Regions from separate parts of the Chryseobacterium sp. PCH239 genome, predicted to be linked through region 4. Evidence: riboswitches for the same ligand, from Rfam matches in the RefSeq annotation. Region 4 holds a riboswitch; each other region holds the start of a gene.
The links. Region 4 has a riboswitch for cobalamin ahead of KBP46_RS07950 (T9SS type A sorting domain-containing protein). Riboswitches for the same ligand answer to the same signal wherever they lie in the genome.
Positions count from the first base shown of each region.

Region 1: it holds a riboswitch for cobalamin, as region 4 does, so the genes downstream of both, KBP46_RS20625 (TonB-dependent siderophore receptor) here and KBP46_RS07950 (T9SS type A sorting domain-containing protein) in region 4, are expected to answer to the same signal.
Region 2: it holds a riboswitch for cobalamin, as region 4 does, so the genes downstream of both, KBP46_RS12970 (TonB-dependent siderophore receptor) here and KBP46_RS07950 (T9SS type A sorting domain-containing protein) in region 4, are expected to answer to the same signal.
Region 3: it holds a riboswitch for cobalamin, as region 4 does, so the genes downstream of both, KBP46_RS21305 (acyl-CoA thioesterase) here and KBP46_RS07950 (T9SS type A sorting domain-containing protein) in region 4, are expected to answer to the same signal.

Region 1 is NZ_CP073027.1:4,471,190-4,477,444, forward strand. Features, by position in the region: gene KBP46_RS20610 (tetratricopeptide repeat protein) at 1-627, opposite strand, end outside; gene KBP46_RS20615 (AraC family transcriptional regulator) at 624-2,240, opposite strand; gene KBP46_RS20620 (T9SS type A sorting domain-containing protein) at 2,395-3,708, shown strand; cobalamin riboswitch at 3,846-4,024, shown strand; gene KBP46_RS20625 (TonB-dependent siderophore receptor) at 4,056-5,882, shown strand; gene KBP46_RS20630 (DUF5074 domain-containing protein) at 5,902-6,255, shown strand, end outside.
Region 2 is NZ_CP073027.1:2,780,512-2,786,766, forward strand. Features, by position in the region: gene KBP46_RS12965 (YncE family protein) at 1-571, opposite strand, end outside; gene KBP46_RS12970 (TonB-dependent siderophore receptor) at 568-2,601, opposite strand; cobalamin riboswitch at 2,711-2,896, opposite strand; gene KBP46_RS12975 (transporter) at 2,988-3,935, opposite strand; gene KBP46_RS12980 (cytochrome-c peroxidase) at 3,948-4,997, opposite strand; gene KBP46_RS12985 (MbnP family protein) at 4,990-5,820, opposite strand; gene KBP46_RS12990 (hypothetical protein) at 6,021-6,255, opposite strand, start outside.
Region 3 is NZ_CP073027.1:4,630,499-4,636,753, forward strand. Features, by position in the region: gene KBP46_RS21300 (DUF4932 domain-containing protein) at 47-1,420, opposite strand; gene KBP46_RS21305 (acyl-CoA thioesterase) at 1,595-1,978, opposite strand; cobalamin riboswitch at 2,093-2,273, opposite strand; gene KBP46_RS21310 (hypothetical protein) at 2,308-3,108, opposite strand; gene KBP46_RS21315 (ATP-binding cassette domain-containing protein) at 3,139-3,801, opposite strand; gene KBP46_RS21320 (GEVED domain-containing protein) at 4,214-5,302, shown strand; gene KBP46_RS21325 (GLPGLI family protein) at 5,402-6,241, opposite strand; gene KBP46_RS21330 (hypothetical protein) at 6,222-6,255, opposite strand, start outside.
Region 4 is NZ_CP073027.1:1,754,333-1,760,587, forward strand. Features, by position in the region: gene KBP46_RS07935 (S9 family peptidase) at 1-1,605, shown strand, start outside; gene tpiA (triose-phosphate isomerase) at 1,658-2,416, shown strand; gene KBP46_RS07945 (esterase-like activity of phytase family protein) at 2,492-3,760, opposite strand; cobalamin riboswitch at 3,984-4,175, shown strand; gene KBP46_RS07950 (T9SS type A sorting domain-containing protein) at 4,238-5,341, shown strand; gene clpP (ATP-dependent Clp endopeptidase proteolytic subunit ClpP) at 5,525-6,211, opposite strand.

The DNA of each region.
Region 1 (6,255 bases), 2.4 Mb from region 4:
TGCCTTGTCAATCTCATTAAGGTTCAGATAACAGTACCCAATATTGTAGTATACCACACTCATATTGGAGTAAGTGGTTTTCTTTATGGGAACCTTTTCATAATTTCGTATAGAAATCAGGAATTTTTCCAGAGCAATTTCTGAATTAGACTGACTTTTATATACCATTCCTCTTATTGCGTAGCTTGCAGCCGTTTCAATATATTTCTCCGGATTTTTTTCAGGAATTTTTGCAATATACTGTTCTGCCTCATTCAGTGTTTCTAAGCATTTGTTGAAAAGTTCCATTTGCTGATATTGGATCGCCACTGAGATGAGAACACCTGCCTGGCTTCTGGCATCATTGGTTTTCTGAGACAGTTCTTTTGCTTTTAAAATATATTGTAAAGACTCTTCAAAATTTCTTTTAGCAATATTGGCTGTTGAAAGCAGCATATAAAGATTAATGGAAGTTTTGATATCATGAGATTTTTTTAATAATTGTTCTCCGATTGTGATGGTATTATCGGGGTTGTCGTAAATTTCAAGTTTGGCCTTTCTTAGTAAGATACTATCAGGTGTCTTTTGTGCCTTCATACCATTACAAAAGGCAACTAGCAACACTATTATTTTAAAAATTAATTTCATAAGGCTTTTGTTTTACTGATTTCCTGAATATAGGCATTGGGAGACATTCCGGTAACAGATTTGAAAACAGTAGTGAATGCACTGTGTGATGAGAATCCTGAATATTCTGCCAGATAACTTACTTTATAATTAAGAAAAGTAGAATCAGTTCTTAATAACTGTACAATATGATTGATTCTAAGCTTGTTAATATATCCGTTGAAGTTTTTTTCCTTATTATTAATAATTTCTGAAAGGTATTTTGTATTGATTTCCATTTGAGAGGAAAGCAGAGACAGAGACATGTTTTTATTCAGAAACCGGTCGGATTTTTCAAATTCTTCCAGCTTTTGGAGAATTTCATCTTCTTTTTCCCTGGATATTTTTGTTGTGCCAGGATCTTTTGTCGCTGGAGTTGTTTTGTGTAAAATGATGGGTTGAGATTTTTGACTGATCTGTTTTTCAAAGAAATCAAACTGTTTTTTTAAGTCTTTATTTTTACTTTTTATGAGTAAAAAATAAGTAAGCAAAACCAGAATGATCAAAGATAAAATCAGGATTAGAAACCAGAAAGATCTTAGAAGCAGATGTTTCTGAAATTCAATATTTTTATTTTGATTGGTTTCCACAAGCTTCACAAGGTATCGTATTCCTTCTTTTGAGCTGGAATCTGTTTTTGTTTTTACATCATTGTAAAGTTTATTGTACTGATGGTATTTTGCATCATTATGTAGTGCGTAGTAATTACGGGAAAGTGATTCGTAGATTTTAATTTTTAAATTATTAAAAGGAAGATTTTCAATCAATTGAAGACCTGCTTCCAGTTTTTCAATAGCTGTTGCATAATCTTGTCTCAGAAAATAATATTGGGAGAGGTTTTCATAGGCCAGAGCTAAAAGAAAAGGTTGGTTTTTCTGATGTTCAAGATCTGTAATAATACTGTCTATAAGGGTTTTATATTCAGGTAGTTTATTTAGTTTCAGCAGATAGGAAGATCTGAAAATTCTGTTTTCAATTGTTAAAATTCTATTCTCTTCATTATAATCGCCAAGGTATTGATTACTCTGATCTAGAATTTTTAAGGCTTCAGGATAGTTTCTGTTGATTCCCGAGTTCAATGCCTGAAGCTGATATAATTTTGAAGTGGTAATTCTTAATGCCGGACTATTGCTTTTAAGAAGCTTCTGATCAGACAAGAGATGAGAAATAATTCTTTTCGATTGATTGTACAAACCCAGATTCTGATACTGATCGGCAAGGTTATAATCACTGAAGACCTGCATACAATAAGAAAGATCGTTTTTCTGATCAGGCTCTTCTTTTTGAGCGAAAATATTGACAGATTGTACATATTCCCCCTTCATGGCAAAAGCTTGTGAAATAATATTTTGAAGTACAATTTTGTGTTCCGCGTTTTGATCACTCACAAGAATTCCCTGGGTATAACTTATGCATTCGTCAGGATTCTGATATAATTTCAGAAATGCTTTATCTGCTAACATATTGAAGTCCGGACCGGACTGCCCTTTGGTGGTAAGGGAGCAGAAAATAAAAATAAACAGTAAAGTTTGAAATAATTTTTGTCTCGTTAATTTGCTTTTTGTGTTTTTTTGAATAATTCTGGTAAAATCCATATTCAAAATATTGTTTTGTATCTATTTAGTTATCAGTCTTGTAAATAATAAGTTCTTTTAAAATTCACGAATTATGAAAGCCAATTTCTTTTGGCAAGGTGAATATTGTATTAATATTGTTTTCACCAATTCGAAACGCTAAATATAATAAAATATGAAAAATTTTTACAAAGTATCAATGAAAATGTTGACAGCTTGTCTTTTTCTGAAATTTGGTTTTGCAGAAGCTCAGCTTACGGTAATAGGTTTGGGAAATTATAATGTAGGGGCAGTCTCTGACAATGGAGTGGTAAGCATGCATACAAGCGCAGGAGGAATATATAAATGGAATGCAGCAGGAGGACTTGTACAGATAGGTTCTATATCAAACGGTTATCCGGCAGCGGGTAGAACTGTTGTTTCGAATGACGGAACCAAAATTTCGTCCTCTATAACAAATGCAGCAACGGGATTTAATGAAATATCAACCTATGATGTAGCTACTTCGACCTGGGTAAACAGAGGCGGGCTTGTTCCTACAGGATGGGACGGTAGTGTAAGTTCAACCTGGGGGATGACTACCAATGGAAGCACGATTGTAGGTTTAGGTTTTCTTACTGCTGCAAACGCACATGCTGTGAAATGGGATGAAGTAAACGGAATGGTAGATCTGGGAAGTATCGTTGCAGGACGCAGCTCCAGAGCAAACGCAATCAATGCGGCAGGAACAGTAATTGTAGGTTGGCAGGATGAGCCAAACGGAACAAGAAGTGGGGCTAAATGGCAGGATGGAGTAGAAACTTTTATTACTGATAATAATGGAAATAATGTAGGGGAAGCAGGAGGAATTTCTGCAGATGGAAATACAATCATAGGCTCAGCAAATCCTAATCCCTATGTCTGGAATGCTGCAAGCGGACTTACTTACATAACGCATCCTAATGCTTCTTTCAGCTTCAAAGGAGGAGCAACAGGAATTTCTGCGGATGGAAAAAAAGTAATTGGGTATTATAGAGCATTTGGAGCACCTCCTATGTCAGGGGAAGGTTTTATCTGGACTTCTGCTACCGGAAGGATCAATCTGAATGATTATGCAGCCTCTTTGGGAATTGCAACGAATGGAGTAACCATGGGGCTTCCCTTGGCCATTTCACAGGACGGAAAGAAAATTGCCGGATCAGGGACGAATGCTTCAGGGCAGATGATCGCTTTTTATCTGGATACTTCTCAATTTTTATCGGTGAATGATGCAGTGAAAGAGAAAAATAATATGGGTGTCTATCCTAATCCTGTGACTGATATTCTATATTTTAAAGGAACAGGAAAAATAGAGAAAGCCGAAATTTATAATATGGTGGGACAAAAGGTAAAATCATTTGATTCGGTAGAAGGGCAGATTGATGTTTCATCCCTGTCAAAAGGAGATTATATTTTGCAATACTCTATGAAGGGAGGAAAACAAGAGACTTATAAATTCATTAAAAAATAACATATATAAATAGTAAAGTAGTGGGATGAATGGCTGTTTTCAATATTGAAAGCGGCCGTTCTTTTTTGTGTATATAGCAAAAGGATAGCATGTTTTGTATAGAAAAGTCTGGTTTTTGGTGAATACATATAAAAAACTATCTTTGCAAAAATTTTGGTTTCCAGTATTTTGGAATGAAAAGGGAATCGGGTGTAACTCCCGGACTGTCCCCGCAACTGTAAATCGCAACTCAAGTTTCTGCAAAAAACCACTGTTTAATAACGGGAAGGTGCAGAATGCGAAAGTCAGGAGACCTGCCGGAATTATAATTAAAAAACATATTGCTTTCGGAGGAAAAGTAAAAAAGTATGGATATAAAAAGATCTTTAGTACTGCTTTTTTCATCTTATGGCTGTTTTCTTTTTGCACAAGAGAAAGCCATCGATACTGTTTATGTCTTCGACAATCAGATGAATAGGGTGAAACTTTTTCATCCCGTAAAAATAATTTCGGCAGAAGATGCTGAGAAAAACTCCAGTAATCTTTCTGAACTTCTGAGATTTCAGTCACAGGTTTTTATCAAAGAAAATGGCCGTGGTGCCGTTTCTTCACCTTCTTTCAGGGGAACTACCGCTCAGCAGACTGCTTTTGTGTGGAATGGAATTAATATCAATTCTAATTTTCTGGGACAGGGAGATATTAATAATATTGCTTTGTTCGGCTATGATCAGATTGGTATAAAAGCTGGTGGTGGAAGTGTAGTATATGGGAGTGGTGCCATCGGGGGAAGTATTCACCTGAATAATACCCTGGATTTTAATAAAGGCTTCCATGGTTCTTTATTTTCTGAAGTGGCTTCTTTTAATACCTATAATAACTTTATAAAAGGTTCTTACAGCAATGATAAGTTCAGTTTTAAGGCTTCTGGAAATTATTCTGTAAGTGAAAATGATTATAAGGTAAGTGACCTGAACTATATCAACAGAAACGGAAGTTATTACAATACAACGTTCAATGTAGGAGCATCCTATAAAATCACAAACGATCATAAAATTTCGTGGCAGAGCCAGTTTTTTGATTCTTCACAACGCTTTCCTGTATATGAAGAAACGGGAACAAAAACGAAATATAAAACTCAAAGTGTAAGAAGCCTTCTTTCCTGGGACTGGAACAAAACAAAGTTCAGTAATTCCCTTAAAGCAGCTTATACGGAAGAGAATTTTCAATTTTTTGGTTCGTTAAATCAGCCTAAATCAAGTAGTGGAACCGGGAAAAATTATATCTTTAAAAATGACTTTAATTATTTCCTGAATTCAAAGTGGAATTTTAATATCATAGGAGAGTTTCAGGTTAATAAAGGAGAAGGATACCAAAACGGAATATCCAGCGTCAGCAGAAATATTGGTTCTGTTTCAGGATTGTTAAGATATTTTGCAACAAAAGATCTGCGTTTTGAGGGTGGATTCAAGAAAGATTTTGTGGAAGATGTGAAGTCACCGTTGATGTATTCGTTCTCCGGAAAATGGAGTGCAGCAAAATGGTATGATGTAAGCCTTAATGTATCAAAAAACTTCAGATTTCCATCCTTTAATGATATTTATTATGAACCGGGAGGAAATAAAGACCTGAGACCGGAAACCTCTACCCAGCTCGATATGACGAATGTGTTCAAAGCAGGAGATTTCAGACTTACTTTGTCTCCATACTATATGAACATCACAGATCTTATTGCATGGCTTCCAACGGCTAAAGGATACTGGCAGGCATTCAATGTCAATAAAGTTGAATCCTATGGATTAGAATCCCAACTGTCCTTTAGCAAACAATGGGGTAATCATAAAATCCGGGCCAATGCTGGATACTATTATGCAAAGTCTATTGATAAAGAAACGAAAATGCAGAGACCTTACGTTCCTATGCACAGAGGAAATGCCAATATAGATTATGAATATGGTTTCTTTAAACTTTTCGCACAGGGGCAGCTGAATGGCGTTACGTATACTACAAGTGACGAAAAAAGGTCAGATGCCATAGATCCTTATTTTCTTTTAAATATGGGAATCTCTGCAACTTTAGCCAAAAAATATACCTTAGGGTTCAAAGTGAATAATCTAACCAATACATACTACAAAACGGTTTCTTTCTATCCTTTACCCAAAAGAAATTATAGTGTGTATGCAGCAATAAATTTTTAAAAATTAAAATTGATTAAATATGAAAATAACTAAACTTTTAACTGTATTATTTGCAGTAGTGTTATTGTTTAACATTTCTTCATGTTCAAGTAGTTCTGACGAGATTGAAGTTTCTCCAATCACTTATCAGAACGGATATTTTATCTCTAATGAAGGAAACTATAACAGTCAGGGAGCTAAGGTAACATTTGTGACAAGAAATTTAAGCCTGAAGCAAGACGATGTATATGGTTATAACAACAACAAAGAGATTCTTGGTGATGTTCTTCAGACGATTGGTCTTAACGAAAACAAAGCTTATCTTGTATTGAATAACTCTAATAAAATTGTAGTAGTAGACCGTTATACATTCAAAAAGTTAGGAGTAATTACA
Region 2 (6,255 bases), 1.0 Mb from region 4:
CCACAAACAACTGATTACCCACAATTTCCATTTCTTCCGGCTGATATCCTACCACTACCTCACGCTGGATGGAAAGAGAAGCCGTATCAATTTCCACTACTTTCCCCTTCGGTGCTTTCGGGTTAATCGCTACAGGTCCGGCGTAGCTGCTGGCATAAGCTTTTCCGTTTTTGAAAGCAAGGTATCGGCAGTTTTGTAATGGAATAGAAGTAATACGTTTGGCCGTTTTAGCATCCAGCACTTCAATTTTATTGGAAACATTGACAACGATATAGAGCTTGCTTCCATAAACTTTGATATCATTTCCTACATCCCCCAACTCTTTTACGACATTGGGATTGATTTCTGCGTAGATATTCCGGTAATAGGTCCCTTTGATGTAATCAAAAAAATCAAGGGTACATTTATTACTCCCCATATTCCCTTCATTGAGCATATAGAAGCCTTTTATTGCTGTATTTTCTGAAGGAAGCCCTTCTACCACTTCCTGACGGACAATAATTTCATCTGTACGGCATGAAGTAAGAAAAGCTAATACAAGAAATAAAAAATAAAAGTTTAGTTTTCTCATAGGGTGAAGTTTAGAATAAGTTTAAAGTTTCTTCCGGGCATCGGATAATTGAGGACAACATCATAGTATTGATTGAAAATATTATTCATCTCAAGGCTTATTTTAAACTGATGATTCGCCCAGTTGAATTTTTTCTGAACAGACAAATCGTGCGTATACCAGGGCTGCACATAATTGTATTGAATGTTATCCTGATTCACGTCATATCTTTCTCCTACGTACATTGCACTGTAATTGAAACTCCAGTCTTTATAATCTGCCATAAGACTGAAAGATCCACTATGCCATGGGGTATAAGGAATCTGATTGCGATAAAACGTGTCTTCCGGATCACTTATATCTCTCGCGCTTTGATAGGTGTAGGAAAGCAAAGGTCGGAGGGTTACTTTTCCAAGCTGCATTTCAGTCTGTACATTCACATCTGCACCAATGATTTCAACCAGTCCAAGGTTCATCATCAGCCAGCGGAACATGCTTCCGTTCGGAGCTGCCACAATTTTATCCTGTACTTTATTGTAGTAACCGTCTACTTTAGCATAAAATGTTTTAAAGAAACGGTTGTTATAATTCTTCTGATAAGTAAATCCTAAATCATATTGATTGGTGAATTCCGGTTTCAGATAGGTATTTCCGATATTGGTATAATACAAATCATTGAAGGTCGGAAGTCTGAAAATTCTTTTATAGAAAGCCCTTAGAGTAATCTCCGGAATTTTTTCCGGCTGATAGCTCATAAACACCGCAGGTGTCCACTCTCTGGCATCTCCCGGTCTTTTATTTTTTCTTACTTCTTCAAAAGTAAAGGTTCCTAAAAGGCTTCCCAAAATTTTGAATCTGTTCCACTGATAGGTTGTTGCCAATGCTACCAAGGTAGTGTAACGTGTAGGATAAGAAAAATTATCCAGATTGGCATCCAGGTTATTATACTGAAAATCTCCACTCAGGCTGACATCCCAATTGGGAGTGATTGAGTAAATATTGGAAGAGGAAAGATAAAGTTCCCTTTGGATGTAGGTATTATCGGTATAAATAATAGACTGCGAACGAACTGTGTCCATGAAATGGGTGTAATCGTAAGCAAATTTTGCTTTAAGCTGTGTTTCAAATTTCGGGAACAGTTTTTTTCTCAGATTAGCCTGTACAAAATAATTCTCATCGGAAAGCCTCGCTCCTCTTCCTTCAAAGCGCCCGTTAACAATAGGTGCCGGCATTCCGCGGTTTGAAATATAACCGTAGCCACGGATATTCCAACTTCCGTTATTTAAAGTTCCGTTGAGAGAAGTTTCAAAACGTTTTGCTTTGATATCTGAGTCCTGTCTTTTTGCAATGGTATCATAGGCTTGTTGCCCATCAGGATATTTCTTGGCATAACGAAATCTGTAAATTCCGTCACTCTGCATAAATTCGCCACTGAAACTGGCAGAAACCCTGTCTGAAATTTTCTGTTCCAATCGGAATGAAGGATTAAAGAGATCAATAGATGCACTTTTTGCTCTTATCACCAAATTGGTTTTTCTATTTCCTTTAAATACGGGTGTTTTAGGCTGTAAATAGATAGACCCAGAAGAGCCAAAGTCCTTTGCTGGCTGAAAAATTTCACTTTTCTGTCCGTTATACAACGATATTTCTTCCAGATCATCCAAAGAGTACCTTCCCAGATCCACCAGTCCGTTTTGAGCATTTCCTAATTGAATTCCATCATAAAAAACCCCTACATGCTGGCTTCCCATGCTTCGGATGTTGATGGTTTTCAAACCACCCAATCCTCCGTAATCTTTAATCTGAACGCCTGAAAAATACCGCAGTGCATCTGCAACGGAATGACTGTTTAGTCTTTCCAGCTGTTCTCCCTGCAGCGTTTGTGCCGGAAGGATTTCTTTAAAATTCTTTTTGTAAAGATTAATTCCTTTAATCGTCTCTTCCTGAAGACTGTCCTTCTTCTTGGTTTGAGAAGATAAAAGTTGAGATGTAATCACCAATATTGTGAAAACAGCTTTATGAATTGCAGAAGTAATTAGTTTTGCTGCCATTAGCTCATTTAGGGTAATGAAGACGCTAATGGGGTATAAGAATACAACGACAAAGCACAGCTGTCACTGCACAGAATCATTGATGTCCTAAGCTTTATTCCACGAAAGCGTCAAACGATTATTGTCTGGCAGGTCTTCTGACTTACTCCATTTTTGAAATCCTTCCCATTAAAAAACAGTGGATATATTCTTCAAAAACTTTGGTGCGGAGCTTACAGCAGCGGGTCTGTCCCGGATTTTCACCGGATTCCCTTTTAAGAGCTTTTTACGGCTCACCAAATTCCGGCAAAGATAAATAATTATTCCTAATCCCCAACTAAAATCATGATTTATAAACAATTAAAGCTCCCGAAGGAGCTTTAACATCATTTATTGGGGGTTTCGCTTTAAATGCCAATATTCAGGAAAACACTGAATCTCGATTTGGCTTCAATATCTCCTCCCGCCAGATGCGTGTACATGGGAAGCATGATTTCACTTCCCAGGCTCAGCTTTTTGTAAGAGGCTTCAAATCCCAGTTTTCCGTACAAAGCACTACCAGCAGTATTCGGCAGTGCCTCATCAAACTGTTTGTTCTGGGCGTAGACTTCACCCTGAACTCCAGTTTTTACAGAGAATATAGATTTTTCATTTCCTGCAACCTGATAAAAACCTGTTGCTGCATAGTTCCATTGGTTTCCAAAACGGTAATTTTTCCTGTTCTCTGTTTTAATGGTGTAATCTGTATTAACCAGTACGGCTACTTTATTTTTCTGAAACTTATAATTCAAAGCCGCCTGATAATCCCAGCTTCCGGTTCCCAGCTGAAAGCTTGGGTTGACACCGGATGCCCCTTTTTCATCAAACTTCCCGAGTGGAATTTTCAAGCCCAAACCTCCGCTCAGATGATGGAAATTATCTTTAGAGCTCATCAGCTGGTAAATTCCCATCAGGTTTAAATCTCCTATTCCATTGATTCTGATATCTCCCTGCATCGTTTTCTTTTCATGGAAATGGAAGGGCAGACTTGCATAAACACTTAGTTTTTTAGTCAGTGGAATCTTCCCCCACAGCTGCAACGTATTGAAATACTGATCCTGCGTGAGGTCTTTTACAAATAAGTTTTCCTTGGCTTTGTAATGCTGTGCAAAGTATTTGATTCCGATAAACTGTGGATTCAGCAAAGATTCAAAGCCGGAAGATCCATTTCCTGCTGCACAGCCACAGGCATCACAATCATCATCAAAATCGAATCTGTTAAGCGCTTCGGGAGCAACATAAGCACTGTCTCTGATGGTTTTTGCCTGATACTGATTCAACAGGATCAAACTTACTATCAATATAATCTTCTTCATGTTTTTTATAAATTATTCTGCAAATTTTGGATTGGATATAAAACTTTTATCCGATAATGTTTTCAGGAACGCAATGATGGATTGTTTTTCCTGGCTGTTCATAGCAATTCCTATGTGACCATTCTGTTTAAGCTGTGGATCAAGATTAACATTATCTTCCACCTGATCCGAATAGAAATTGAGTACCGCATCTAATGTATAAAACCTTCCGTCATGCATATAAGGTGCGGTATATTCTACATTTCTCAGACTCGGAACACGGAATTTCATCCAATCTACCTGATTCAGGCTCACTCTGTATCTACCTGCATCCTTGAATTCTGTATTGTAATACATTCCGGTATTTCTGAAACTCTCATCCGTAAACAGCTCTCCGCTATGACAGGAAGCACATTTCTGATTGAATAATGTCATTCCCTGGGATTCTATTGAAGTCAACTGTTCTTTTCCCTGTCTGAACCGGTCATATTTTGAATCTGCAGAAATTAAAGAAGCCATAAACTGTGATAATGCTTTTAAAATTCTTTCGCCGGTAATGGTTTCGTCTCCATAAGCTTCTCTGAACAGTTTTTTATACTTCTGATCATCTTTTATTTTCGAAATAGCTTCCGGTATGGAGCTGTCCATTTCATTCACATCAGTAATCGGGCTGATGGGCTGCTCATTCAGATTGTGAATCACTCCGTCCCACATATATCTTTTCAAAAAAGCCATATTCTGGATGGGCGGTGCATTCCTGATTCCGATTCTGTCGTCTACCCCATGGCTTACCGTATGACCGTGATGGGTAAAAGCATTTTCCTGTATATGGCAGAAACCGCATGAAATGGTATTATTTCTTGAAAGTCTGCCTTCATAGAATAATTTTCGTCCCAGCTCCACTCCATTTTTGGTCACCGGATTAATGGATGTATCAAAAGTCATTTCCGGAAAATAAGAAGGAAACTCAAGATTGTAGGCTTCATCTTTTTCCAATGGCTGAATCACCTCATCAGAACATGAAATGCAACTCAATACAAATACAAGCAGAACCAGTATCGTTTTAACAAAAAAATTAATCATTGTGAACGTGGTCTACTTTAAACATTTTTGTAAGATTATTGGTAACATCTACCAGGTGCTGGTTTGAACCCATCAGCATATCATTGGCTGTGCTAAGTGTAAGTGTCCTATCTCCGCTCAAAAATTGGTTCAGGTCTGCAAGAATATGGACAGAAGGACGAATTTTTGCCGTTACCCTTGCTGTTGTCGGAAGATTCAGTGTAATTTCGCAATACAGATCAGGTGTATTGTTGGCTGCAGTATTTCCCATATTTCCTGTGTGATTCATAAATTCTTTTGAAGGAGAATCTGTACCGTATTTCCCTTCCAGTTTTACAAATACATAACCGGCAGCCCATGACCAGGACATTCCCTTCTGCTTGGCTTTTGTCCAGAATTCAGCCTGTCCGTCCTGTCCCAGCAAATACGCTTTTTGACTCACACCTAATCCAAATCTTATTTTTTTGTAATTGTTTTTCGGAACGCCATCCAGATTAAGATAAACAATTCCGGCTACCGCATCTGCCTGATCTACGATAAAAGCACCTTTGTCAGGATTATTTTCGTTGTATTTAAATTCGTTTCCGTTCTCGTCTATCAATGCGATATTACTGATGACGTATTTCAAAGCAGAAAAGTTATGTTTCTGTCCGTTAGCAGAAGTCTGAACCGTCTGATTTAGAACGATATCTCCCACATTGTTAAATCCGTTTTCAAATTTGATCTGAAGTTTTCCAGGCGTAGTATCCTGTGGGTTCTCATCATCCCTGCTGCTTTCGCAGGCTGTAAAAGAGAATACAGTAAAGGCAATAAAGAATAGTGATAAAAATTGAGAAATTTTCATTGTTGATTTTTTAAGTTAAATTAATTTGAATGGCTGTAACAGCATTGTTTTTTTACCACAAAAAGCACAAAAGTTCTTACACTTAAGTTTATTAAGTGATACGTATTATGTTCAGAAGAGCACTTAAACTTTTTAAAAATCTTTGATTTTTAATTGAGTAAGCTTTTGTGACTTTTTTGGTTGAATAGTGATAGTTTAACTTAAAAAACCGGTGGTTTGAAAATATGGGTAAGAAACAGAAAAGAATAAGCTGTTTCGTAAGTGAAATTGAAACTGAAAAACTGACGTCTTTCCGTAGTGTTGACCGTTGTAGTTTCAGGAAGAATATAGGTATCAAGAATTTTCTGTCCTGAGTTTTTTATTTTTTGAAAAGGTGAAGATTCTGAATCATTGGCTTTGGCGAGCTCTTTACTCAGGTAACATTTTCCGTTACAG
Region 3 (6,255 bases), 2.2 Mb from region 4:
TGCCCGCTTATTGGGCAGGGTCTTCTTATAGATCATCTGAAATGTTTTAAGAGGCTAGTAATAAGTAATTGTCGGGATTTAATAAAATTCCCTTCTTTGAATAAAATCCAGCCATACTGTTATGTACATAAAATCCCAGTACAAAATTTTTATAAGAAGTATCCAGGCTGAATTTCACTTCTTTCCCGTCTTTAGACCAGACCGGATTTTTAACGATAATGATGGTATTGCGGGTTTCTTTTCCATCAATGTATTCATATAATTTGAGCTGAAGAGTCTTTGTTTTTTTCATAGGCTGTGTGAATTGTACCACGATATTATTGAGATCAGTTTTCTCAAAGTCTTTATTATTGGAATTGACAACGGAAGGCTGGGAAATTTTGTTTCCTGTTTTCTTCGTCCACTTTAATAATGGAATATATAATTTTTCCAGATTCTTTTCCTTTTTATAAAGCTCTATAAGCTTCTCCGAGAATAAATTCTGAGCAATAAAACCGCGTCGGATATTCACTTTATGATAAATCGCTGAAAGACTGTCTGTTTTTTCTTCTGGAAATTTTTCGTTGATGAACAAATCGTAAACTGCCCATGTCATATATTCATTGAATGAATTTATTCCCGGGTATCCTGATTTTTTATCCCAATTCGTAAGGTTGAAGCTTTCCGTTATCTCCTTTGAGTACTGATCTGAAATAGGATTTACATACCCATGATCGATTTCTGAAAATACGGTGTGATTATCAAGAATCCTTCTTGCGAGGTTACCTTTTAAATTTCCAAGGATAAGATCTTCTCCGATATTTGGAAAGTCTACAGTTAAGGAGCTATTGATATCCCTGTGGCAATTCTGTCCGCCTACCAAAGGAGATATGGCAATAATGTATTTCTTATCTGTTTCATTGGCTGGTCTTTTTGCTATTTTATCCAAAAAAGTATAAGTATCATTGATGTAATAATACTCTTTGTAATTGGCAATTAAAGTATTGTAAAACGACTGATGATTTTTATAAAAGGTTCTGTAATTTGATTTCTTTACAAAGTCATTGATGAGCTCCAGATTTTCATCTACTTCTTTAGGACCAAAGGAATTGAAAGGAAAATCTCTTTTAAGTAAGCCTTTTTCATCAAAAGAAAATGCATAGAAATCAGTTCGGAAGCCTAAGAATTTTTTCCAATCTTTTCTTGAATAATTTACTTTTTTTAGTAAAGGATGATCTTTTACAGGCTCAAAATACGTGATGATTTCATCATAATACGGTGGGATTTTCTGTACGTCATAAGGATCTGTTCTGCCATATTCAGTGAGGGCCAGAATAATATTTCCTAATTCGTAACTTTCTGAAAGTTCAATTTTAACGTCTTTTTGTGCTCTTAATGTAATGGATAGGATAAGGGTAATGATTACAATAATCTTTTTCATGAAATATCGGTTCTTCTATAGTTTTTAGTGACAGCAATGTAAAAATAATTTTTTTGCCATGCTAAAAGTAAATAAAAAAACAAATGAAGTCCAATCATTCTTTGGTTGAGATATACTATGTTGTGTTGAATGGAAAAGTTTCGGGCGGCCTCTGGCCGCCCGAAACTTTATTGTTTATAGTATTTGGATTGGTTTCTTGAATTCGTCAATCGCTACAAAAGTAAAATCACCAATAATTGCTTTTTCTCTTTCATAGGAATACATCTGCTCGGTGTAAATTTCAACGTTTACTTTCATACTGGTTTTTCCCACGTATGAAACTTTCCCGATCAGCTCAACGATGGTTCCGGCAGGAATAGGTTTTTTAAAATCGATCTTGTCACTGCTTACCGTTACCACTCTTTTTCTGGCAAAACGGGTTGCTGTGATAAAAGCTACCTCATCCATCAGCTGCATCGCCGTACCTCCAAAAAGGGTATCATAGTGATTGGTTGTGTTAGGGAAAACCGCTTTAAAGATTCTGGTTTCGGATGCTTCAATTCTTTCTTCTGTAGTCATATATCATTATTAATTAAAGCGATAGGAAATGATTGGAAACAACAGAATAATAACAGGAACTTATAGAATTCCTGAAACAATCCATCAGATCAATACAACTTCAAATCGCGAAAGTTACATGTTTAAGAAAAAGGCAGGTCTCCTGACTTGTAACATCATTTATCTCCTTCCCATGCCTCGCACAGTGGATCTTTGATAAAGACTTCAGTTACTTACAGTTGCGCGACAGTCCGTGATTTTCACACGGTTCCCTTTTAATCTGCAGTGATGCAGAACCAATTTCTGTGATGAATAAGCGTAAAAACTTTTCGAATGCAAAAATAATGAATTTATTCCGGATTATGGTAAATAATCTGGCTGATTACTCTTCCTTTCTTAATCGTCCAGAGAGTAGTGTATCTGTTTTCTCCTGAACCGTTTATCATATAAAGAAAAATATTATCGTTGTCAAGTGAGGTTACTCCAACGTTTTCAAAATCCATGGTAGGCTGGAACATATTTTTGATGGCTTCTCTTACAAAAACAGATCCTCTTCCGGGTTGCTGTACTCTGATGGATTTGATTTCGGTCATACCTTCCGGAAGGTCATTTCCAATTCCCCATGGTTTTACTTTATCAATCGTAAGAATTTTTCCTTCGGCATCTTTTTCCTTTTTACGGTATCCTGCATTGGAAGGATAAATATCAATCACCACTTTGCTTCTTTGGGCAGTAGGAATCTTAGGATCAGAATTGTCAGTAAAAATAAGAGATCTTCCGTTTTTAGATTTAGATGGAGTGTAGGCAGGAAGCTGGTCTACATAAGCAATACGCCCTTTATTTACCATTCCTTCTTTATCCAGAGTTTCATACCGTACAAAAGGTTTGTCGTCATCCTGTTTCTCCGGATATTTGATCCAGATCCATTCTGTTTCTCCGGGAGCAGGTTTTACATAAACAAATACATCTCCTTTACGCATACGGATCTTGTCTACAATTTTTCGGTAATCGTCTTTATGTACACGTACGTTGGCATATCCTTCTTCAGCTTTTACAACTCCAAAAGGAACTTTAGTCTGCCCTTTTACAAAAGCAATAGATAAAATACTGAAAGCGGATAAATAGAATGCTTTGTTTATGAAAGTCATCATGAAAATTTTTTGATCCCTCAAATATATAAATTAAATGCTTTTCGGAAGATAATTATACCGCTGCAGTTCTTTTAAATCTTGTATTTGTTTTAGATAACCTTCACGCAGAAGAAATATTTGGTGTGAAATATCAAGAACTTCCTGATAATTATGATCAGAAATAATGAATCCCTTATACGCAGACTGTTCAATGATGGCAGCTTTCAATGCTACAGAAATTTTCGGAGAAAGACTATGGAAGGGTTCGTCCAGTAAAACAAAATCAGCTTCAGAATAAATTATCATTAAAGCTTCAATGACTCTCTGCTCACCTCTGGAAAGATCTTTAGGTTTTTCCGACAAAAAAGGACGGATCAGATCTGAAGTCAATAACAGATCTGTATTTTTTTTATTGCAAAAAAGAGGAATTAAGGTTTTAATGGTATTGTACTTCGGTAAGAAAATATCCTGTGGCAGATAAGCAATTCTGTTTTTTCTATCGGAAAGGCTTTTCAGAATTTTGTCATTGTATCTTATGAACTGGGTATCACTACTGACAGTTCCAAAAATAATTTTTAATAATGTTGATTTGCCAACACCATTTCTGCCCAGAATTCCAATAATCTGCCCGGTTTCACATCCTAAATAAATATCCCGAAGGATATTATTATCTTTAAAAGACTTGGTTATGCTGTCAATATGAAGCTTGCTCATAAAATTCCTGTTATTATTTTGACAATCACACAGACAGCTACCGTGAATCCCCAAAGGAAACCTCTGGAAAACCCTAAATTGGCATAAAAGTAATATTCATTTTTAAACCGGAGTTCATATATAAAATAATGAAGAACAGGAGATATTAAAAGAAAACTCAATCCAAAGTTCTCAATATTGAAAGAGGATAAACAAGAAGCTAATAAAGAAAATATCAAGGTGGGAATTATTATTTTTTTATAAAAAATCCAGAGAGTAGAAATACTTTTGAACATATATTAAAGCATAGAGTTTCTGTGTGTTTTACACTTTATTGTCAAAAATATTAAAAAATACAATGCTATATGGAGAAAGTATAAGCTATATTTGAAAAAATACCCTATTTTTCAAAGAAATTTTAAAACTGATAAACATGACCAAAAAACTACTTTTTGTATTCTCTTTTATATTGGGAATTTCAAGCCTTCAGGCAACCCACAAAATAGAAGAAGAACCTCAATCTTTATTGTACTGTGATACCAATGCTCCAACAGGAGTTCAGATGTCGAATATAACACTTACTTCTGGAACAGTTACCTGGACTGCAGATCCTAATAGTCCGGATAATATGATAAGATATAGAATACCAGGAACAACTTTCTGGATGACGGGTACACCCGTATCGGGTCAAAACTCTTTCACAATTACAGGTTTGCAACCTTGTACATCGTATGAAGTACAGGTAGTGAAAGTGTGTACAACACAGGGATTATGGTCTGATCCTATATTTTTTACCACTACCATTAATTATTGTGCAAGTGCTTCTACAGATACCACGATGATGCATATTTCCAATGTGACCGTAAATTCTACAGGAGTTACCTCTCCAATGGTAAGCGATTCCGGACCTTCCAATTATATAGATTACAGAAGTGACTTAAGCCGTAGAGTTAAGTTTTTTATTGGAACTACAGGAAATAAGCTTTCAGTAACCAATACCTGGACGGGAACTCCAGGCACAACAACAGTAACGGCGTGGATAGATCTTAATGCCAACGGAATTTTTGAATCCAACGAAAGAGTGATGGTGGCCAATAATGTTACTCAGGCTGCTCCGGCTGTATCTGTATTTACGATTCCAAGTTTGGCAGCAGTGAAACTATGCGGCGTTACCATGAGAGTTATCTCCAGTCAAACAATACCTTTAGATGCCTGCAGTACATTTACCTATGGGGAAGTTGAAGATTATGGAGTAGATTTAATCAATCTCACCCTTGGATTGGAAGAATCAGGAAAGTCTGTAAAACCTGAAATTTATCCTAACCCTGCCTCTGATGTCTTAAATATTTCAGGGATTTCAGAAGCCGCCGATTATGAAATTTATAATATTGCAGGACAGAAAATTGACGAAGGAAAAGTTTCAAATCACCATGTAAACCTTAACCATTTATCAAAAGGAGTTTATTTTATCCAGTTGAAAGATAAAGAAAAAGTAACCCGATTAAAATTCATTAAGAAGTAAAAATAGAAAAGAGTATTTGAAAAAATACTCTTTTTTTAATCTAGGAATTGTGTAGTAAAATATTGTATTTTGAATATTCAAAATTGATTTTTTATTCAATTAGAATGTTATTATAGGAACATCCTTATCCGGATAGTTATTAAACTGATTGATTATTTTCTGTAAATATTCATTTGTTGCCTCATAATTTTTATCTTTAATCCCCTTAAACTCATAATTAAAACTATCTCCCAAATCATTTTTGAAGTTAATGTGATGAGCGGCAGGGTCATTCATAAAATCATTGATGTCCTTTACTAGCTTTTCTTTTCTTATATTTTCTTTGTTGTTTGTTATTTCTGACTGCTCATTCAACTTTTTAATTTCAATCAGTTCAAAACAATAATCCTTATCTAATGATTCAGCTTTAATGACTAAACCTGGTAGTCCTGAAAAAACATAAGGTCCATCGTTGATTGGAATATCATGAGTGTATAAAAGTTTCCATTCTCTCTTTCCAAAATTAGCAAAAGCTTCATAAGATATGTAATCATTGTACTTTCCAAACTTCTTGATATTGTAATACTTGATATTGTTTTCCTTATACCAGTAATTAAACTGGTTAAAATTACCTCCTATGATGTAATGATTTTTTGATAAATCTTTAAAAATTTTAAACCTCAGAAATGAACTAGTAACGAATGCCACATCTTTAAAATTATTTTCTTTAACAAGGGAATCTATTTTTTCTTTATTCAGATTATAAAAAATACTTTGTCCATTAATTATTTTTAAGGCCATATACTCTTTTGCAAATGAATCACTTTGTTTTAAAGGTTTAAACCTGACTTCGTAAATAATTTGATAATTTTGTCCAAAATAAATAGAGAAAGATCCCAAAAGGAATATAATACTAACGACTTTGGATAAAATACTTTTATTAATCATTAAATTTTTCACTTAATATTTTTTGA
Region 4 (6,255 bases):
AGAAGGCAGTACAAATTATTTTTAAAAGATCTTTCTACAGGAGAAATCACGGATCTTGGTATTAAAAATACAACAGGTTCTGCAACATGGGCCAATGATAACAAAACAATTTTCTATACTTCTAAAAATCCTGAGACTCTTTTAACAGAAAAAATTTTCAGACATACGCTGGGAACAGATTCCGGTAAAGATATTCTGGTATATGAAGAAAAAGATAAAACCAACTATATCAGTGTAGGAAAAACAAAAAACAATAAGTTTATCCTGATTGATTCCCGTGCTACTACTTCTTCTGAAACCAGGTATCTGGATGCCAATGATTCTAACGGAAATTTCAAAATTTTTCAGCCCAGGATCAATAATGTACTTTATGATGTAACTTCACTTGAAGATAAATTTTTGGTAACAACCAATAAAGATGCTCTTAACTTTAAGGTTGTAGAAACTCCTTTAGATAAAACGGGAGTTGAAAACTGGAAGGATTTTATTCCGCACAGAAAAGATGTTCTCATGGAGGATGTTACTGCATTTAAAAATTATCTGATATTCAGTGAAAGACAAAACGGACTTTCCCAACTGGTAATTTATGACAGAAAAACAGGAAAAAAGGAGTTTTTAAAGTTTGATGAGCCTACTTATACTGTTTATTCACTGGATAACCCTGAATATAACACGGATAATTTCCGTTTTGGGTATACTTCTATGATTACACCAAGTTCTCAGTATGAACAGGATTTAAAAACCGGAAAACGAGTTCTTTTAAAACAACAGGAAGTTCTGGGAGGTTACAATAAAGACAATTATACAACGGAAAGACTTTTTGCCACAGCAAAAGACGGAACGAAAATTCCAATCTCCATTGTTTATAAAAAAGGGTTCAAAAAAGATGGGAACAACCCTCTTCTACTCTACGCTTACGGTTCCTATGGAAGTTCTATGGATGCCAGTTTCAGCAGCACCAGACTGAGCCTTTTGGACCGGGGTTTTGCATATGCAATTGCTCATATCCGCGGAGGTCAGGAAATGGGAAGACAATGGTATGAAGATGGAAAAATGATGAAAAAGAAAAACACATTTACCGATTTCATCGATTCCGGAGAGTATCTGGTTAAAGAAAAATATACTTCACCTAAGCATCTTTACGCTCAGGGAGGAAGTGCAGGTGGTTTACTGATGGGTGCTATAGCCAATATGAGTCCTAATTTATGGAATGGGGTTATTTCACAGGTTCCATTTGTAGATGTAGTGAATACGATGTTAGACACTAGTATTCCACTTACGACCAATGAGTATGACGAATGGGGAAACCCCAATAATAGGGAAGCTTATTTTTATATGAAATCTTATTCTCCATATGAAAATGTAGAGAAGAAAAACTATCCGAATCTTTTGGTAACAACAGGATTACACGATTCTCAGGTACAATATTTTGAACCAGCGAAATGGGTTGCCAAGCTAAGAGATATGAAAACGGACAAAAATGTACTGTTATTGAAAACAGATATGGAATATGGCCATGGTGGCGCTTCCGGAAGGTTTGATTATCTGAAGGATGTAGCTTTGGTATATGCTTTCATGTTTAAACTGGAAGGGATTACTAAGTAATAAGTTTTGCAAAAAGAAAATTAAAAAATAAATAAATCTATATTTAAATCTTATGAGAAGAAAAATAGTTGCAGGAAACTGGAAAATGAACAAAAATGTAATTGATGCACAACAATTAATGATTCAGTTACTAAGCTATAAAAACAACAATGCAACGAACTGTGAGGTTTGGATTGCTCCCCCAGCATTGTATTTGATGATGGCAAAAGACGTTTTTGAAAAGGATGAAATCGGAGTATTTTCTCAGGATATGAGCGAGCATGAAAGCGGCGCTTATACTGGTGAAATTTCTGCAGATATGCTGGAATCCATTGATGCAACCGGTTCATTAATCGGGCACTCTGAAAGAAGACAATATCACGGAGAAACAGATTCTCACTGTAACAGAAAGATCAAATTAGCTCTTGACAAAGGTCTTATTCCTGTTTACTGTAACGGAGAAACTCTTGAGCAGAGAAAAGCAGGACAGCACCTTGAGGTAGTAAAAAACCAGACTGAAGTAGCTCTTTTCACGCTTTCTGCTGAAGAAATCAAAAAAGTAGTGATTGCTTATGAACCGGTTTGGGCTATAGGAACCGGAGAAACGGCTAGTCCTGAGCAGGCTCAGGAAATCCACGCTCACATCAGAAATATTATTGCTTCAAAATACGGACAGGAAGTTGCTGACGAGGTTTCTATCCTTTACGGAGGTTCTGTAAAACCAGACAATGCAAAAGAAATTTTCTCTCAGCCGGATATCGACGGTGGTCTTATCGGAGGAGCAGCTTTAAAATTAGAGGATTTCTCTAAGATTATTGAAGCTTTTAATTAATAGAGGATTGATATATTATCCAATAAAAAGCGGCGGAATCTTCGATTCCGCCGCTTTTCCGTTAAAAAAATCTAATTATTGAATATCGACTACATACATTGTTCCTTTGTCTACTTTACCCGTTTTAGGCAAAATTTTAGCTTTTGGATTTCCGTTTCCATCATCCACTACTCCAAAGTCATCATCATTGAAAACAGCCAGTTTATTATTTCCTAAATAAACAATTCCCTCGAATTTATCATGTTCATAACCCAGTTTTGCTACCAGATCTACGGCTAATGTTTTGGTAACAGCTTTTATTCCGGCATTGGTAATTTCATCCCATGAACATTGCTCTAAAGCTTTTCCGTTAACTTTCATTCCGTCCACATCGGTGATATCGGCTCCGTTTACATCTGTTGCATTGCTAAGATTGATTCTGTATACTTTTTTTATTCCTCCCTGAGAACCGAAATTTCCATCTCTTTCAATCACCAGGAATTCATTATTGCTTAATGCGGTAATATCACACACTGAATCAGAAGCTCCTCCTTCCTGCTTATATAGAAACTGTTTAGTCTGCCCTGTAACCGTATCAAATGTGACAATTCTCGTTAAAGTTTTATTGGTAGCCAATGCCTTACTGGGAACATACATCATCGACTGCATGGTTCCTACCAGCGTTCTTCCGTCCGGGCTCATACAAAGTCCTTCCATTCCTCTGTTGGCTCTTCTTTTCGCTAAAACAGCAGGTAGTTTTCTTGATCCTGTATTTACTCCGATCGGGCTTATTCTTTCCATCTCCATTCCATCAGCACTGTAGTGTACAATATGCGGTCCATATTCATCAGAAACCCAGAATGTACCGTCAGCGGCAGCAACAATACTTTCGCTGTCAAGACCATACTGATCAGTACCTAAGACATTTCCGGAAGCATCATATGCTACTTCCCCTGTGCTCCCCATTCCAACAGGATTTGGAAGTCCGGTAATAGGCTGTCCGGATGGATTTTTAAGTTTAATATATTTGATGACCTCTACATTTCCGTCAGCATTGATTTTAAAATGCATAATGGTTGGAGTAAAATTAGGAGTAAGAAACTTTTTCCCATTCTGGAAGTCGGTGTTAGGTCCTCTATCGGTAATGACATAGAATTCGCCTTTTCTGGTAGGATGAGCCGCAGCTCCGGATCCAAAACCTCCGTTGATAACATCCACTCCGTTTATCGTAGTCAGTTTTGAAAATGGAAACTCCTGAGGGAGTTTGGAATAATTAATATCCTGATTAACCATTGCGGTATCGTCATCACTTTTACATGAAGCCAATACAGCCAGTATACCCACAGAACATAGTAATTTTTTCATATGCTATTTTATGGCTGCGAAAATAGGACTTGATTGTAAACTGATCTTAAATACAATGATAATTGTTTTTTAACAATTGAACAGACAGAATGCATTGAAGATAAATAAGAAAAGAATCTATTTAAAAATGAAAAACCAACAATCCAACCAAATTATTAATCAATTTGAAAATCATTTTTTAAAGGAAAATAATTCACAAAACAGACTTATCAATTTATATGATATATTTGCAGCGTTTTAAGGCTGAACAATGTCCATTAATAGGGAATCAAGTGAGAATAATATTCAAATCTTGAGCTGTACCCGCAACTGTAAACTGTTTAAACTTACTGCACAAAAACCACTGGATCTGAAAATCCGGGAAGGAAGTTGTAAGATGTGAGCCAGGAGACCTGCCTTAAAACACCAGATTCAGAGAAAGAATTAGTTCTGCTCTGAAGATAAGTTTCGGGAATAAAACTTTAAATTAATTATATCATGAGAAAAATCTATCTTTTTTTCTTACTGCTTTGCATGCAGGTATTGTCGGCCCAATTCACAGAAAACGACATTAAATTTTGGGTAGGAACCGGTTCTAAAAAAGCATATTTCATTGCAGACTTTAATGATGACAGCACCCCAAATTCTTATGCTTGGGGATACCGTTTTGACGGAAATGGCTTAACCATGGAAGACATGATTACTGCTATTGCCGCTGCAGAACCTAAAATGGAAATTGAAATACCATCCGGATTTCTGTACAGTTTAAATTACAATCATCATACTCCCAGCCTTGACGACTATTGGTCAACCTGGTCAGGAAACACTCCATCAACTATGGCATTCAATAATGGTGTGAACAATGATCTTTTAGTGGACGGAAGATGGTATGGAGCTTCTTATAGTTTTTCCCCTCCTACAATGCCTTCCCCACCAGTTCCAGCCTACAGTTCTGCTTGGTTTGTTCCCTCGCAGGTTACAAACTGGGTAGGAAGCGGAACTAATAAAAGTCTTGTCGTTATTGATTTCGGAACTGATAATGCCAACGGAAATGCCAATTCTTTTGTTTTTGGAATTAAATATAACGGAAGCATAATTGCTGAACAGGCGTTACAACTGATCCAGTCTCAAGCTTCCTATTTCAATTTTGCATCAGCGAATAATCAGATTACTAATTTAACATTGAATTCATTTACTGGGAATACTTCCGGATCAGACAGCTGGAAGTTATATAAAGGAAAAGATCTATCAAGCTGGCAAACAAAAGCCAATCTTTCTCAGATTCAACTGAGTAACAATGACTGGTTTGGATTAAGTTTCGGGCAAAGAAGACCATTTACCCCCACCGAGGCACAGCTGACTTTAGGAATTTCTTCTGTGACCAAGAAAAAATTCAATATTTATCCAAATCCGGCAAGTGATTTCATTCAGATTGAAACGGCTGAGAAACTGAAAGAAGTGAATATTTACTCTGTGACAGGACAAAAAATAATGACTTCTCAGGTTACTAAGATTGATATTCATTCTTTAAACTCAGGAGTTTACTTTGTGGAGATTAAAACAGCTGAAAGTGCTACGGTACATAAGATTGTTAAGAAATAGAGAAAGTGCCTCAAGGCGCTTTTTTTGTGAGGATATGGATAAAATATACTGTTACAACCGCCCCGTCAAAAATTCTTTGAATTATTGCCACCCCTCCAGCGAATATAAAATGAGTGATTAAAATATAATCCAACAAAAAAACCGCACCAGATTGGTGCGGTTTTCTGATGATGTTATCATCAATTATTTTTTCTCTGTGGATCTTTGTAAAACCTCATCTACCATTCCGTAACCTTTAGCTTCTTCAGAAGTCATCCAGTAATCTCTGTCAGAAGATTTTTCTACCCACTCATACGTTTGTCCTGAGTGATGACCGATGATTTCATAAAGCTCCTGCTTCAGTTTCAACATCTCTCTCAAGTTGATTTCCATATCAGAAGCAACTCCCTGAGCACCTCCTGAAGGCTGGTGGATCATTACTCTTGAATGCTTAAGCGCAGAACGTTTTCCTTTTTCTCCGGCAACCAGTAATACAGCTCCCATTGAAGCAGCCATACCTGTACAGATTGTCGCTACATCCGGCTTGATGATCTGCATGGTGTCATAAATACCTAGACCTGCATATACACTACCACCAGGAGAGTTGATGTAGATCTGAATATCTTTTGAAGGGTCAGCACTTTCCAGGAATAAAAGCTGAGCCGTAACGATGTTTGCTACCTGATCATCAATACCTGTTCCAAGGAAAATAATTCTGTCCATCATCAGACGGGAGAAAACGTCCATCTGAGCAACGTTTAATCTTCTCTCTTCCATGATGTACGGAGTAAGATTCGTAGGCCCATACATTCCCATATACTGATCGGTAACCAAACCGTTGTTTCCTAAATGTTTTACAGAGAAATCTCTGAATTCTTTTTTAATGTCCATATTTCTATTATGTATTATTTTTTAAATATTCTCGAAGTTTAAAT